DNA from 3 places in the Actinopolymorpha sp. B9G3 genome. Region 1 is predicted to be linked to each of the others. Evidence: riboswitches for the same ligand, from Rfam matches in the RefSeq annotation. Region 1 holds a riboswitch; each other region holds the start of a gene.
The links. Region 1 has a riboswitch for cyclic di-AMP ahead of ABNF93_RS31370 (transglycosylase family protein). Riboswitches for the same ligand answer to the same signal wherever they lie in the genome.
Positions count from the first base shown of each region.

Region 2: another riboswitch for cyclic di-AMP. It lies ahead of ABNF93_RS12365 (transglycosylase family protein); the one in region 1 lies ahead of ABNF93_RS31370 (transglycosylase family protein).
Region 3: another riboswitch for cyclic di-AMP. It lies ahead of ABNF93_RS11200 (C40 family peptidase); the one in region 1 lies ahead of ABNF93_RS31370 (transglycosylase family protein).

Region 1 is NZ_JBEEAB010000030.1:33,511-37,797, forward strand. It holds gene ABNF93_RS31355 (GuaB1 family IMP dehydrogenase-related protein) at 1-606, opposite strand, end outside; gene ABNF93_RS31360 (tautomerase family protein) at 846-1,049, shown strand; gene ABNF93_RS31365 (hypothetical protein) at 1,161-1,598, opposite strand; cyclic di-AMP (ydaO/yuaA leader) riboswitch at 2,418-2,580, shown strand; gene ABNF93_RS31370 (transglycosylase family protein) at 2,588-3,805, shown strand.
Region 2 is NZ_JBEEAB010000005.1:388,442-392,728, forward strand. It holds gene ABNF93_RS12355 (ABC transporter substrate-binding protein) at 1-1,029, opposite strand, end outside; gene ABNF93_RS12360 (LacI family DNA-binding transcriptional regulator) at 1,026-2,168, opposite strand; gene ABNF93_RS12365 (transglycosylase family protein) at 2,438-3,166, opposite strand; cyclic di-AMP (ydaO/yuaA leader) riboswitch at 3,171-3,334, opposite strand; gene ABNF93_RS12370 (phosphatase domain-containing protein) at 3,497-4,042, opposite strand; gene ABNF93_RS12375 (metallophosphoesterase family protein) at 4,191-4,287, shown strand, end outside.
Region 3 is NZ_JBEEAB010000005.1:122,869-127,155, forward strand. It holds gene ABNF93_RS11190 (NYN domain-containing protein) at 1-788, shown strand, start outside; gene ABNF93_RS11195 (hypothetical protein) at 920-1,192, shown strand; cyclic di-AMP (ydaO/yuaA leader) riboswitch at 1,378-1,552, shown strand; gene ABNF93_RS11200 (C40 family peptidase) at 1,566-2,597, shown strand; gene ABNF93_RS11205 (gluzincin family metallopeptidase) at 2,691-4,091, shown strand; gene ABNF93_RS11210 (M48 family metallopeptidase) at 4,275-4,287, shown strand, end outside.

The sequences.
Region 1 (4,287 bases):
CGCGCGAAGTGCCCGGAGGCGGGTGAGGATGCCGACGATCCGTCCGTCCGCGTCGACGACCGGCGCGAGCCGGTGCCGGCCATCGTGCAGCTGGTTGAACGCGTCCTCGGCGTCGATGCCGGCGGGCAGGGTGAGCAGTTCGGTCGACATGATGCCGCCGAGCTGGGTGAACCGGTCGACTCCTTCGCAGTCGGCCTCGGTCACGACACCGATCGCCCGGCCGTCCTCGACGACGATGACCGCGCCGTGTCCGCGCTTGGGGAGCAGGTTGATCGCCTCGCCCACCGTTCCTGTGCGGACCATCGTGATGGGCGTGTCGTAGACGGTGTGCCGTCGCTTGGTCCAGGACACGACGTCGGCGACCACGTCGACCGGGATGTCCTGGGGGATGATGGCCAACCCGCCGCAGCGGGCCACGGTCTCGGCCATCCGGCGGCCGGAAACGGCGGTCATGTTCGCGGCGATGATGGGGAGGGTCGTGCCGCTGCCGTCGGCGGTCGCCAGGTCGACGTCGAGCCGGGACGCGACCGCCGAGCGGTTGGGTACGAGGAACACATCCGAGTACGTGAGATCCTGCTCAGGAACCCGGTCATGGAGGAAGCGCATGTCCACCCCCTTGCGTCGTCGGCGGCTGGGGTGGCCCCCAGGTGATCGAGTGTGACCGTCGCCCTCAGCATGGTCCTCGACCACTTGCAGGCTACGACTGCTCCGCAACCCGCCGCGTGGGTGTCCCGTCCACCATGCTGCCAGTCCTACGCCGGTCCCGCGACCAGGAATGTCCCGGCTGCCCGGTTGGTTGCGTCATCGGCGAGAACCCGACCGAAGGTCCGATTCGAGGAGGCCCCATGCCGTACGTCAATGTCCGGATCACCCGCGACGGCGCCACCGCCGAGCAGAAGGCCGAGTTGATCAAGGGCGTGACCGACCTGCTCGTGCGGGTCCTCGACAAGGATCCGGCGCGGACCTTCGTCGTGATCGACGAGGTGGACACGGACAACTGGGGCGTCGGCGGGATCTCCGTCAGCGAGTTCCGCCGGAACAGCACCTGACGGTACGCACGACGCGATCCATCACCCGGTTCGACCACGGCATGGGCGCCGCTGCGACACGTGCCGCTGCGACAGGTGCCGCTGCGATCAGGACCCCGGCGACGCCGGAAGTCAGGCGCCCTTCGCCGTGTCGACGGCTTCGGCCACTTCGGCCACTTCAGCCACTTCGGCGTCTTCGGCCGTGAGCTGGAACACCCGGGACTTGGAGATCCCCAGGATGCGAGCGGCGTCGCGTCCCGGCATACCGACGCCACGCAGGAGCCTGGCGGCCCGACGCAGCGACAGCATGCGCGCGTGATGCGCTTCCTGCTCCTCGCGGGCGTGCGTGTCCGCGGCGTCCAGGGCGTCGGCCACCTCATCCGGGAGCAACCAGTCGACCCGCATGTCGACCGCTGAAGCATCCCCCCCGGATGCTTCAGCGATCAGGCGGGCGGCGACGGAGGTCACCTCGTCCCATGACTTCGCGGCCGCCGCTCCCACACCGTCGACACGGATCACCCAGGCGCTGGCGTCCGGCATGTACTCGGCCGACACGTCGAACGTGGCCACGGCCAACCCCCCTTTTGCTCTCCCGTGCAGGGGCCCGCCCCCCGTAAGCGGGCCCCGCTGGCGACGCACGCTGGTCCCGCACCGTTCCCGCCGGCAGATCCCCCTGGATGTGAACCGGTTGCACGACCAACTGGACGAGAGGAAATTATCTTCCTCGCCGACTGGCGTCCAGCGGCCTGGACGTCAGGCGAGCAATCCCATTGCCCTCTCGTTGACCAGAGATTTGGCCGAAACCGCAAATCCTTCGAGCGCCGCGACCGGAAGGACTTCCAGAGGGGTCTTCAAACGGGTGACATGTCCGGTAAGAGGGAAAATCTTCCGAAGAACACGAAATGACAACGATTGGCGATGCGGGTGCCACCTTGAAGAGACCCCGGTGGGCTGCGGTCGCCAGGACGAGCGGCAAGTTGGCGAGCGCGCCCCACTCCCACCTCGGGCCCAAATGTGATCTGCATCACATGGCAGGTTCCACCGCTATCGATCATAGTAGGCGGCGGAATCCGCGAAGTCAGCCGTCGGTAGGGAGCCACAAATCGGGCTATTTCTTGCTATGAGGGATTCGTTCAATCCCCAACGGGCCTGAGGTCAAGAAGGTCTTTCTCGCAGAACGTACGCGGCAATGCGCCTAACGTGCGTCGCCATCATCGCCACGGGATGCCGGACACGCGCGGGCCGGAATTCTGGCGTACTACGACGCGCGATCGTAGCTGATGGTGACGAGGTCACTGGATAGGAACAAAGATCCTCTGTTAGGACTATCTCACCATCGATCGTGCCTATCCGGGCGCGTGACGACCCGCTTCGCCGAGCTCCGCCCAGTGGTGTCGTGTCCCCATCTCGGTTTGGGCGGAGACGGAGGACCCAACGTGAGTGGAACCCCATCGCTGGTGGGGTTCTGGGGTTAAGCCGCCGTCACAGGCAGGCCGGGCATTCCTCTCGCCCGAACCCGACAGCTAACTCCGCGGGCGACGAGAGGGAACGGATCCTGCATGCCCTATAAGGCAAAACACCGCGGCACCACCCGGCGCCGAAAAGTGGCGAAGAAAGTCACCAGGACAGCCGCACTCACCGGCGTCGCCGCGGCGGTACCCATGGTCGGTTTCGCGGCACCTGCGCACGCCGCCACGGCCGACACCTGGAATCGCCTCGCGCAGTGCGAGAGTAGCGGCGACTGGAGCATCAACACCGGCAACGGCTATTACGGCGGCCTGCAGTTCGCCGGTCCCACCTGGCGTGAGTTCGGCGGCACGAAATATGCGTCCCGCGCAGACCTCGCGACCAGGGCCGAACAGATTGCCATCGCCGAGAAGGTTCTCGACGTCCAGGGCTGGAACGCCTGGCCCGCCTGCTCCCGCAAGCTCGGCCTCGACGAGGGCGACAAGGCAGGGAGCGCGGGGAGTCCCTCCAGCACCAAGACCACCAAACAGCAGCGAGCCCGGGACAGCGCGAGCGCGCGCGCCGCCAGGTCCGCCCGCGCCGCTCGGTCGGCGCCGAAGTCGGCACCGGCGCGCAAGCCGGCAGCGGGCACTTATGTGGTCCGGCCGGGCGACACCCTCTCCGGCATCGCCCGGGCGAACCGGGTGCCGGGCGGCTGGAGTGCGCTGTGGAAGATCAACCGTGGTGTGATCGGATCGAACCCGGACCTGATCCTCCCCGACGCCCGGCTGCGTCTCGTGGGCAAGGCCAGCCCGGCGAACGATCGCGCTCCCAGCAAGAAGAGCTCGGCGCGTGACGCGGGCGCCCAACGGTCGTCGCGGTCCTCTGACCGGTCGTCGGACCAGCAGGCCGCAAAGCCGGCAGCCAAGGGTTGGGTCCTGCCACTCACGTCGTACCGCCTGACCGCGCGGTTCGGGCAGAGCGGGAGCAACTGGTCGTCATCGCACCACGGGCTCGACTTCGGCGCCAGCAGTGGTTCGCCGATCCGCGCCGTCGGAGCAGGTCGGATCGTCAGCGCGGGATGGGACGGCGCCTACGGCAACCGGATCAAGGTCCGGCACGCCGACGGCACCGTCACCCTGTACGCGCACATGTCCCGCCTGGCACGGACCTCGGGCGAGGTCGGCGCCGGGACCGTGATCGGTTACGTCGGCGCCACCGGCAACGCGACTGGTCCGCACCTGCACCTCGAGGTCCGGCCCAACGGGGGCGGTCTGAACACCGCGATCGACCCGTACGCCTGGCTCGAGAGCAAGGGCCTGCGCCCCTGAGTCGAGGAGTTCCTCCCCCGTGGCAATTCGCCTCACGGGGGAGGAATTCCGCATGAGGCCTTATGTCGGTGTCGCTCGGGTCATCAGACCACGAATTTCTGCCAGACGGCACTCGAAACTTGCCGAACTGCTGCGTAACGTGGCGCTTGGAATGACGGAGGCGCAGGTTTCCGGCGAAGACTTCACGTGAGATTCTCCGTTGACGTCGGCGCCCGCCCGTTCGTCGTCACCGACAACACCAGAAGTCCAACGCAGCAAGGACAATTGCGTCGCAGACGCTCGACTTCCACAAGGGCGTGGCGACCCGAGAGATCCCCTTTGTGGATGGTGCTGGCGGGAGATCTCGCTGACCACCGGACAGGAAACTCAGCCAGACCCCTCACCGCCGATTTCGACTCCGCACAAAGGGGGCGAAGGGGCGAGAGCAATGACAACGGATCCGCATGATCCCAGAAGGGATCAAGCACCTGGGACACGGGAGA
Region 2 (4,287 bases), on a different contig from region 1:
GCCGTCCTGTTCCTCCGCTGTGGCGAACTTCAGCAGGTCCCAGGCGGTGCCGCGGTTCTTGCAGGCGGAGTACATCGCGACGTTCTTCGCGTCGGCGAACGTGTAGGTGTCCTCGGGCGAGGTGCCCCCGGAGGTCGGCACCGGGGCGACGCCCCAGTCGATCGAGTCCTTGTACGACGCGATCGCCCACGGCCCGACGATCGCCATCGCCGCCTTGCCCTCGCCGAACGAGTCGCCGTTGTAGGTCTCCTGCGAGGCGAGCTTCTCGTCGTAGAGGCTCTTCCAGAAGGCCGCGACCTGTTTGCCCTCGTCGGAGGCGAACGTCGCCTTGCCGTCGTCGACCAACTGCTCGCCTCCGGTCTCGGCCGCGAACAGCGGGTAGAAGTCGAACCAGGGTTGGAAGAACTCCGCCGTCGGTGAGGGCCAGATGGCGTAGTCGGCCGCGCCGCTCTTCACAATGGTCCTGGCGGTCTGGAGGAACTCGTCGTAGGTCTGGAGCGGCGGGTTGTCGGCGTCGATCCCGGCCTTGGCGAAGATCTCCTTGTTGTAGAAGATCATCACGGGGTTGGACTTCCAGGGCAGCTGGTAGTACTTGCCGTCGGGGGAGCGGTACTGCTCGGCACGGTCGCCGGTGCGCTCCTCGATGTAGTCCGTCGCCCCGTCGAAGTCGTCGAGCGGCACCAGGCCGCCCTGCTTCTGGAACTGCGGCACGGCGGCGGGCGCGGTGTTGAAGATCAGGCAGGGTGAGTTGCCCGCGGTGATCGCGGCACCGATCACTTCTTCCGAGCTCTTGCCCTCCGGGATCTGCTGCGCGGTGACCTTCTCCTTCGGATGGGCGGAGTTCCAGGCCGCAACCATCTGCTTGCCCCAGGCGACTTCCTGTTCGTTGTTGGAGTACCAGACCTTTATCGGTCCGCGGGCGGTGGCCGCGTCCGAGTTCGTCGTGTCGCCGCCACCGCAGGCGGTGGCCGCCAGCAGGGTCGCGGCGAGCGCTGCGGCGGATGTCGTGGCGAGGGTGGTGCGCTTCATGAGTCCTCCGGAGTAGAGCTGTGCTCCGCTGGTGGATTCCCCGTTGATGGTCTGCCCGTTGATCGGCTGCCCGTTGATGGTCTGCCTGCTGATCGGCTGCCCGTTGATGGTCTGCCTGCTGATCGGCACTGTGCGGTCGAGTTCCGTACGACGAGTTCGGCCGGGTCGAGCGCGACGTCGCTCGCGGGCTCGCCGTCGACGAGGGCGAGCAGGGTGCGGGCCGCGACCTGGCCCCAGCCGAAGACGTCCGTACGTACGGTCGTGAGGGACGGGTGGATGTGGGCGGACAACTCGGTGTCGTCGTAGCCCGTGACCGACAGGTCGTCCGGCACGGTGCGGCCGAGGCCATGGGCCGCGCTGATGCCGGCGATGGCCATCAGGTCGTTGGCGTACACGATCGCCGTAGGTGGGTCTGGGAGTTCCAGCAGGCGGCGGGTGGCGGCGGTACCGCCGGCGGCGGTGAAGTCGCCGACCTCGATCGGAGCCTCCGGCAGACCGTGGGTCTCGAGCGCGTCGACGAACGCCTGCCGGCGTCCGTGCCCATGCAGGAAGTCATCCGGACCGGCGACGTGCGCGATCCTGGTGTGACCGAGCCCGGCGAGGTGGTCGACCACCGCGGTGATGCCCGGCCGGTCGTCGAGACACACTGCTGGAAACGAGGACGGGGTGTCCGGGCGGTTGAGCGTCACGGCGGGCAGACCGAGGTCCTCCACCAGCGCGATCCGCGGATCACCCCGACGGAGGTCGATGAGGAACACGCCGTCCACCCGGGCGTCCTGCGCGAGGCGCCGGTAGCCCTCCTCCTCCGGTGGGCCGGCACCGACCACCTGCAGGACGAGCGCCTGGCCCTGACCGGCGAGCACCGTCTCGACGCCGGCGATGAACGCGGGGAAGAACGGGTCGGACCCGAGAAGTGCCGGCTCCCGTGCGATGACCAACCCCAGAGCGAACGCCCGGGAGACCGAGAGCGACCGCGCCCGCTGGCTCGGTCGCCACCCCAGCGCGTCAGCTGCTTCGAGAATACGTACGCGGGTGGCTTCGGCGACGCCGGGCCGGTCGTTGAGAGCGAACGACACGGCCCCCTTGGAGACGCCGGCACGGCGCGCCACGTCCGCGATCGTGGGGCGCCGCTTGGCCATCACACATCCCGAGGTGAGGATCCGGACATCTGTCGTTCACAAAACCGGTTCAGATCTAAACCGGTTCAGGAACCAGTTGTCAAGGGCGTGCGTCTGTCGTCGGCGAAGGGTCAGTTGTCGAGGGGGAGCTGGCTGCTGGCCGGCCGGGGTGGACCTCGACCGACCTGTGCCCGTCCCGGGGCCGGGAACCTTGGCCAGGAAAGGCGAGCGCCCCACCTGCGGGGGGACAGGCGGGGCGCTCGGTCTGTGGGGCCGCTAGCGGCGCCGGATCAACGCAGCCGAACCTTCTCCTCGGGGAAGATGAGGTCCGGGTCGCCGCTCGAGAGGGAGTCCCGGTTGAGCGACCACAGCGACGGCCATCCGCCGTCGACGTCGTGGGAGATCGCGATGTCCCAGAGCGTGTCGCCGGTACGGATCGTGTAGGTCTCCCGCTCGGAAGGCTTGGTCGCGGTCGTGCCCTCCGAGACCGCGGTGCGCTCCCCGCTGCGGGTTGTCCGGTCAGCCGCCTCGTCGCGAGCGGCATCCTGGTCAGCGGAGTCGTCGCTGGTGGTGTCCTGGCTGGCGGTGTCCTCGCTGGTGTCCGTCGAGGTGGTCGAGTCGCCGGCCTTGTCGCTCTCATCGAGACCGAGTTCGGCCGAGCAGGCGGGCCAGGCGTTCCACCCCTGAACGTCCAGCACCTTCTCCGCGATCTCGATCTGCTCCGCCTTGGTGGCGAGGTCCGCACGTTCGGCGTAGGTCGTACCGCCGAACTCCTCCCAGGTCGTCTGGGCGAACTGCAGGCCGCCGTAGTAGCCGTTGCCGGTGTTGATCTGCCAGTCACCGCTGCTCTCGCACTGAGCGAGACGATCCCAGGTGTCGGTCGTCGCGGCCTGAGCCAGGCCGGTGAATCCGACGACGGGCACGGCGGCCGCCACACCGGTGAGCGCGGCGGTCTTCGTCACCTTCTTTGCGGTCCTGCTGGGTCGGCTCGCGCCGCGATGTCGTGCGTTCTTGGGCATGCTGGAGTGCTCCCTCTCGTCGCCTGCGGAGTGAGCTGTCGGGTTCGGGCGAGAGGAATGCCCGGCCGCACGAAAGCGGCTTCACCCCAAGGACCCTCGTAGCCTGCGCGGGTCCGTCGTTGGTTCCTCCGACTCCGCCCTCTCGATGGAAATCGGCCTTACGACACCGCTGGGCGGAGCTCGGCGAAGCGGGTCGTAATCGCGCCTGGCGCGGCGCGACCGGACAGACTCTAACGGTGTGGCCAATTCGTTAACAATCACCGATCGCGGACTATTGGCGCGGTCATTACCACCGAAACCCATGGAAAATCGGGCGATCCGGGCTGTGCGTCAGGTTCGTCCGTCGCCCTCCTGGGCCTCACGCAAAGTCCGTTTCGCACCGTTGTCATCCGTTCCGTCGACAAATGCCCAGCTCGCCTGGAAGACGGAGAATCCTGCGGCCTTCACCGCGGCGCACACCTCCGGGTCGTCGTCGACGACGACAGCCACGGGAGCGGCCGCGGCGAGCCGGCGGACCACTCCGAGCTTGACCTGTCGGGCCGGGCGGCGGTCCCCGTCACGGCGCAGGTGGAGGGGCCCCGACGGTGCGTCGTGCCTGGCCAGCCACCGTTCGGTCGTATGCCGGAGCCGTTCGGGACGGCCGGACAGGTAGACCACCTCGTGCTCGGAGGCGAGCCTCCGGGCGACGGCAAGACCCTCGGCGAACGGCGGGTCGCCGGCCGCGGCAGCGAAGAACGCGTCCCAGTCCTTCGGCCGTCGTTCCACATGCCGTAGCCGATGTCGGACATCGGCCAGGACACCGTCGATGTCGACGACGGCGTACGCACGTCCGGAGGCGGGAGGCACGTCCGGCGGAGTGGGCTGCTGGTCCGGCATGCGGAGAAGCCTTCCAGGTCGGCCAGCCGCTTCGTACCCGCGCTGACCCCTTGGGCTGGCGCTCGGGAGTTCGGAGCCGCTCGTGCCGCCGGTTGCGGGCGTGGCGGCGCGCGCATCGTCGGCGGTCCCCGCTAGCGTGCGGTACATCATGGCGATCACCTCTGCGATGACTCGTCCCGGCCCGCAGGGCACGCCTGTCACCTTCGTGCACACCAGCGACTGGCAGCTCGGCATGATGCGGCGGT
Region 3 (4,287 bases), on a different contig from region 1:
AGAACACGACTCTGCGTCGTACGCTCCGGCACACCCGTGACCGGGTGAAGGAGGCCGAGGCGGAGGCGACGCGCAGCGCCGAACTCGCCGCGGAGGCGCGTGAACGGGCGACCGCGGACGTGGCGCGGATGGATGCGGAGGCCCGGCGGCTCCGGTCCCGGCTGGCGGAGGCGGAGTCGGCAGTCGAGTCGGCGCGGCGTACCAGCAGAGAGGATCGCGACCTGGCCGATGCTCGGCTCCGGCTGCTCCTCGACACCCTGGTCGACGCGGCGCAGGGGCTTCGCCGTGAGCTCGCCCTCCCACCACTGCGTTCCCGACCCGCCGACGCGGTGGCGGCCGCGACACCGGCGGCTGGCGGGCAGCTCGCGGGACCGGAGGACGTCGTACCACTCGAGTCGCTGCTGGCACTGCCTCAGGTGCACGTCATCGTCGACGGCTACAACGTGACCAAGACGGCCTGGCCGGCGCTGCCGCTCCAGACCCAGCGGACGAGGCTTCTCACGGCGCTCGGCGGCATCGTCGCCCAGACGGGTGCCGAGGTCACGTGCGTCTTCGACGGGGCGACGCTCGACACCCCACCTCAGCTGGCGGTGCCGCGCGGTGTGCGGGTGAGGTTCAGCCCGGCCGGGGTCACTGCCGATGACGTCATCCGTCAGCTCGCCGCCGCCGAGCCGGAAGGACGTCCCGTCGTCGTGGTGTCGAGTGACCGCGAGATCGCGGACGGCGTGCGGCGGAGCGGAGCCCGACCGGTGCGCGCCGACGCGTTGGTTCGTCTGCTCCAGCGGTGAGCCGGCGGTGAGCCGGCAGGACTGTCGGCGGGCGTGTCTAGCGTCGGTGTCATCGCGTGCGTGCCATGTCAGCGTGGCCGCTCACCAGGCATGACGGAGGACCGATGGACATCGACTGTGACCGTTGCACGATGCGAGGTCGAGGCTGCCACGACTGTGTGGTCACCGTGCTCCTCGGCGGCCCGCCGACCGAGACCGAGCGACCTCGCACGGGTACCGGCCTGCCTGACGGTGCGCTGTCGGTTGCCGGCCTGGCCGGTCTCGACGTGGGCCTGGCAGACGTCGACCTCGACGAAGCTGACCGGACGGCGTTGCGGGTGCTGGCCGATTCCGGCTTGGTGCCACCACTGCCGCGGAGCGCCACCATGGCCGTCACCGGTGATCGGGACCGTCGTCGCGCCTGACGGTGAGTGAGTGACAACATTATGCTGATCTTGTTACTCAATGTGATTGCCCTTACGCAGCGTGCTTCCGCGCGTCTTTTCTCATCCTGACAGCGACACGCCGCCGCGATTTGAAAGATCACGGACCGATCACTAAAGTCGCGCGCCAAGTGTCTGTCCGCTTTGAGCTGACCAGCCCGGTCGGCGCAGATGCTTCGCTTAGTCCCTGTTGGGCATGTATCTGACAGGGAACCGGGGACCCACCATGTACCCGGGGTGAATCGGAGTGCTCGGCCGCACACCAAGCAGCTGAGACCTTCGTAGGGCGACTTCCCGGCCCGAACCCGTCAGCTCACCCGGTAGGCGTCTGAGGAAGGAAGGGGCATCGCTTCTCGTGTCGAATCGCCGCAAGCGTCCCTCAGGGCGTGCGCTGCTCGCTCTCGGCACCGCCACCGCGGCCGTCATCGCGACGGTTCCCGGCTCCAGCTACGCCGAGCCTGCGCCCAGCATCAGCGAGGTCCGTGAGCAGGTCGCACAGCTGTACGAAGAAGCGGAGAAGGTCACCGAGGAGGCCAACGCGCTCGGCGACCAGATGAAGGTCATCGACCGTCGGGTCCGCGCGCTCAACGCCGATGTCTCCCGCCAGCAGAAGCGACTCAACGGACTTCGCGGCGACATCGGCCAGTTCGCCGCCGCCGAATACCGCACGGGTGGTCTCGACACCACCGTGCAACTTCTCGTGGCTGACGACCCCGACGAGTTCCTCGCCCAGATGAGCACCGCGAAGGCCTTCGCCGGCCAGCAGGGCGATCGGCTCCGCCAGCTCCAATCCGAGCAGAAGCGACTCGCCGAGCGGCAGGCGGCCCGGCAGGCCGAGCTCACCCGCTTCCGCGAAGCCAAGGAAGCAGCCAACTCCCGCCGCAAGATCGCCTCCAGCAAGGCAGCCAAGGCACAGTCCCTCCTCGACCGGCTCACCGCCGAGGAGCGCGAACGCCTCGCGGCCGCGGAGGAGCGCGAACGACTCGCCGACCGGTCCTCCCGAGGTGGCGACCGGATTCCCCCTCCGCCACCCGGTGGCACCCGCGGCGCCACCGCCCTCGCCTACGCCCGTCAGCAGGTCGGGGAAACCTACGTCTTCGGTGGCGACGGCCCCGACACCTGGGACTGCTCCGGGCTGACGATGGTCGCGTGGGAACAGGCCGGTGTCTCCCTCCCCCACTCGTCCCGGGAGCAATACGCCGTCTCGGCCAAGATTTCCCGTTCGGAGTTGCAGCCGGGCGATCTCGTCATCTACTACAGCGACATGCACCATGTGGCGATCTATGCCGGCGACGGCATGATTCTGCACGCGTCGAACCCCAGTGATGGCGTGAAGTACAGCGACATGGACGAAATGCCGTACGCCGGCGCGGTCCGGCCAGGTTAGTGACGGTCCGCACCACGTCGAACTCCGTCGACACGGCCTTGTGCCTGCCCATTCCCACGGAAGGGGTGGGGCCCAATTCCGTACGATGCGAGGGTGGCTGATGATCCTTCGCGGCACGCACGCAGGGTGGCCTCGACCCCTGGACGGGCCTTCGTCCAGTACTTCGTCGCTTTGGTTTGCGGCGGTCTGCTCGTGCTGGCTGTTTTTGTCACGGGCAGGTTTCTCCTCACCGGCGTCGCGATCCCGTCGGCAGCGACCGTTCGTTCGATCGAGGCGACACCCCGCGCGGAGGCCACCGACTCCGGTGTACCCACCGTTTCCAGTCGGGCCGGCAACCTCGCGGCCGCGAGGTACGACGTCGCCAGGGACCTGCTCCGCCGGCAGTCCGCCGCCTTGCGCAGCAGGGACAGGTCCGCCTATCTCGCCACGATCGACCCCCGCTCGCCCGACTACGCGAAGGTCGCGGCACGTACCTTCGACAATCTCGTCCGCATGGGTGCGAAGAACTTCCGGTTCGGCAGTCCCGCGGAGGATCCCGGTGCACTCACCCCCGAACGCCGGCGGGCGCTCGGGACGAGGGCGTGGGTCTCGGAGGTCGACACGACGTTCACCCTCACCGGTGCCGACCGCGAGCCGTGGACGTCGACGCTTCGCATGGTGTTCGTCGAACGGCAGGGGCGGACCTACGTCGCGGGTGACCGCGAGGGCGAGTCGTCGTCGGGTCCCACGCCGCTGTGGTTGACCGACAAGGTGACGGTCGTCCGTGGCGAGCACAGCCTGCTCATCGGCGTCGAGTCCAGGACCCGCCTCGAGCGCTACGCACGCACCGCTGACGAGGCCGTACCGCGAGTGACCAGGGTGTGGGGCGAGGACTGGGCACAGTACGTCGTCGTGATCGCACCCTCCACCCAGGTCCAGATGGAACGCGTCGTGGGCGTCGACGCGGAGAGCCAGGGCGCGGTCGCCGCCGTCACCACGTCCGTCGGTCGCACCTCGCCGACGGAGGCGTCGCACATCGTCATCAACCCCGCCACGTTCGACAAGATCGGCTCCCTCGGCAGGCTTGTCGTCCTCACGCACGAGACCACCCATGTCGCGGCGCAGGCGACGGTCAGCCACATGCCGGTCTGGTTGTCCGAAGGCTTCGCCGACTACGTGGGCTTCAACGAGGCCGGACTGTCCACGGCGGTCATCGCGCAGGAGTTCCTGTCCGAGGTGCGCGAGTCCGACGCACCCGACGATCTGCCGAGCACGTCCGACTTCGACCCGCGGGCGGACGAGCTCGACCAGGCGTACGAGGCCGCGTGGACGGCGTGCAGCTACATCGCCCAGCAGTGGGGCGAGGAGAAGCTGGTGGACTTCTACCAGGCGATGGACGGCATCACGACGAAGGCGGACGAGGAACGCGTCTATCGGAGCGTCCTGAACACCACGGAGGAGCGGTTCGTGGCTGGCTGGCGAGAGCACGTCCAGGTCACGAGTGTCGGCGGCTGAACGGCGAGCGGGCCAGACCGTCGCGGGGACGACGTGGAGGCAGGGGGAACGGCGGGTTAGGGAGAACGGCGACTTCGGGGGACGGGTCTGAGGATCCGGTGACACGGGGGAAGCATGCGCAGTGGGGGGATCGCACGACGGCCTGCCCTGATTGTGGCGGTGGTGCTGTGGGGATGTCTCGCGGTGGCCATCGCCC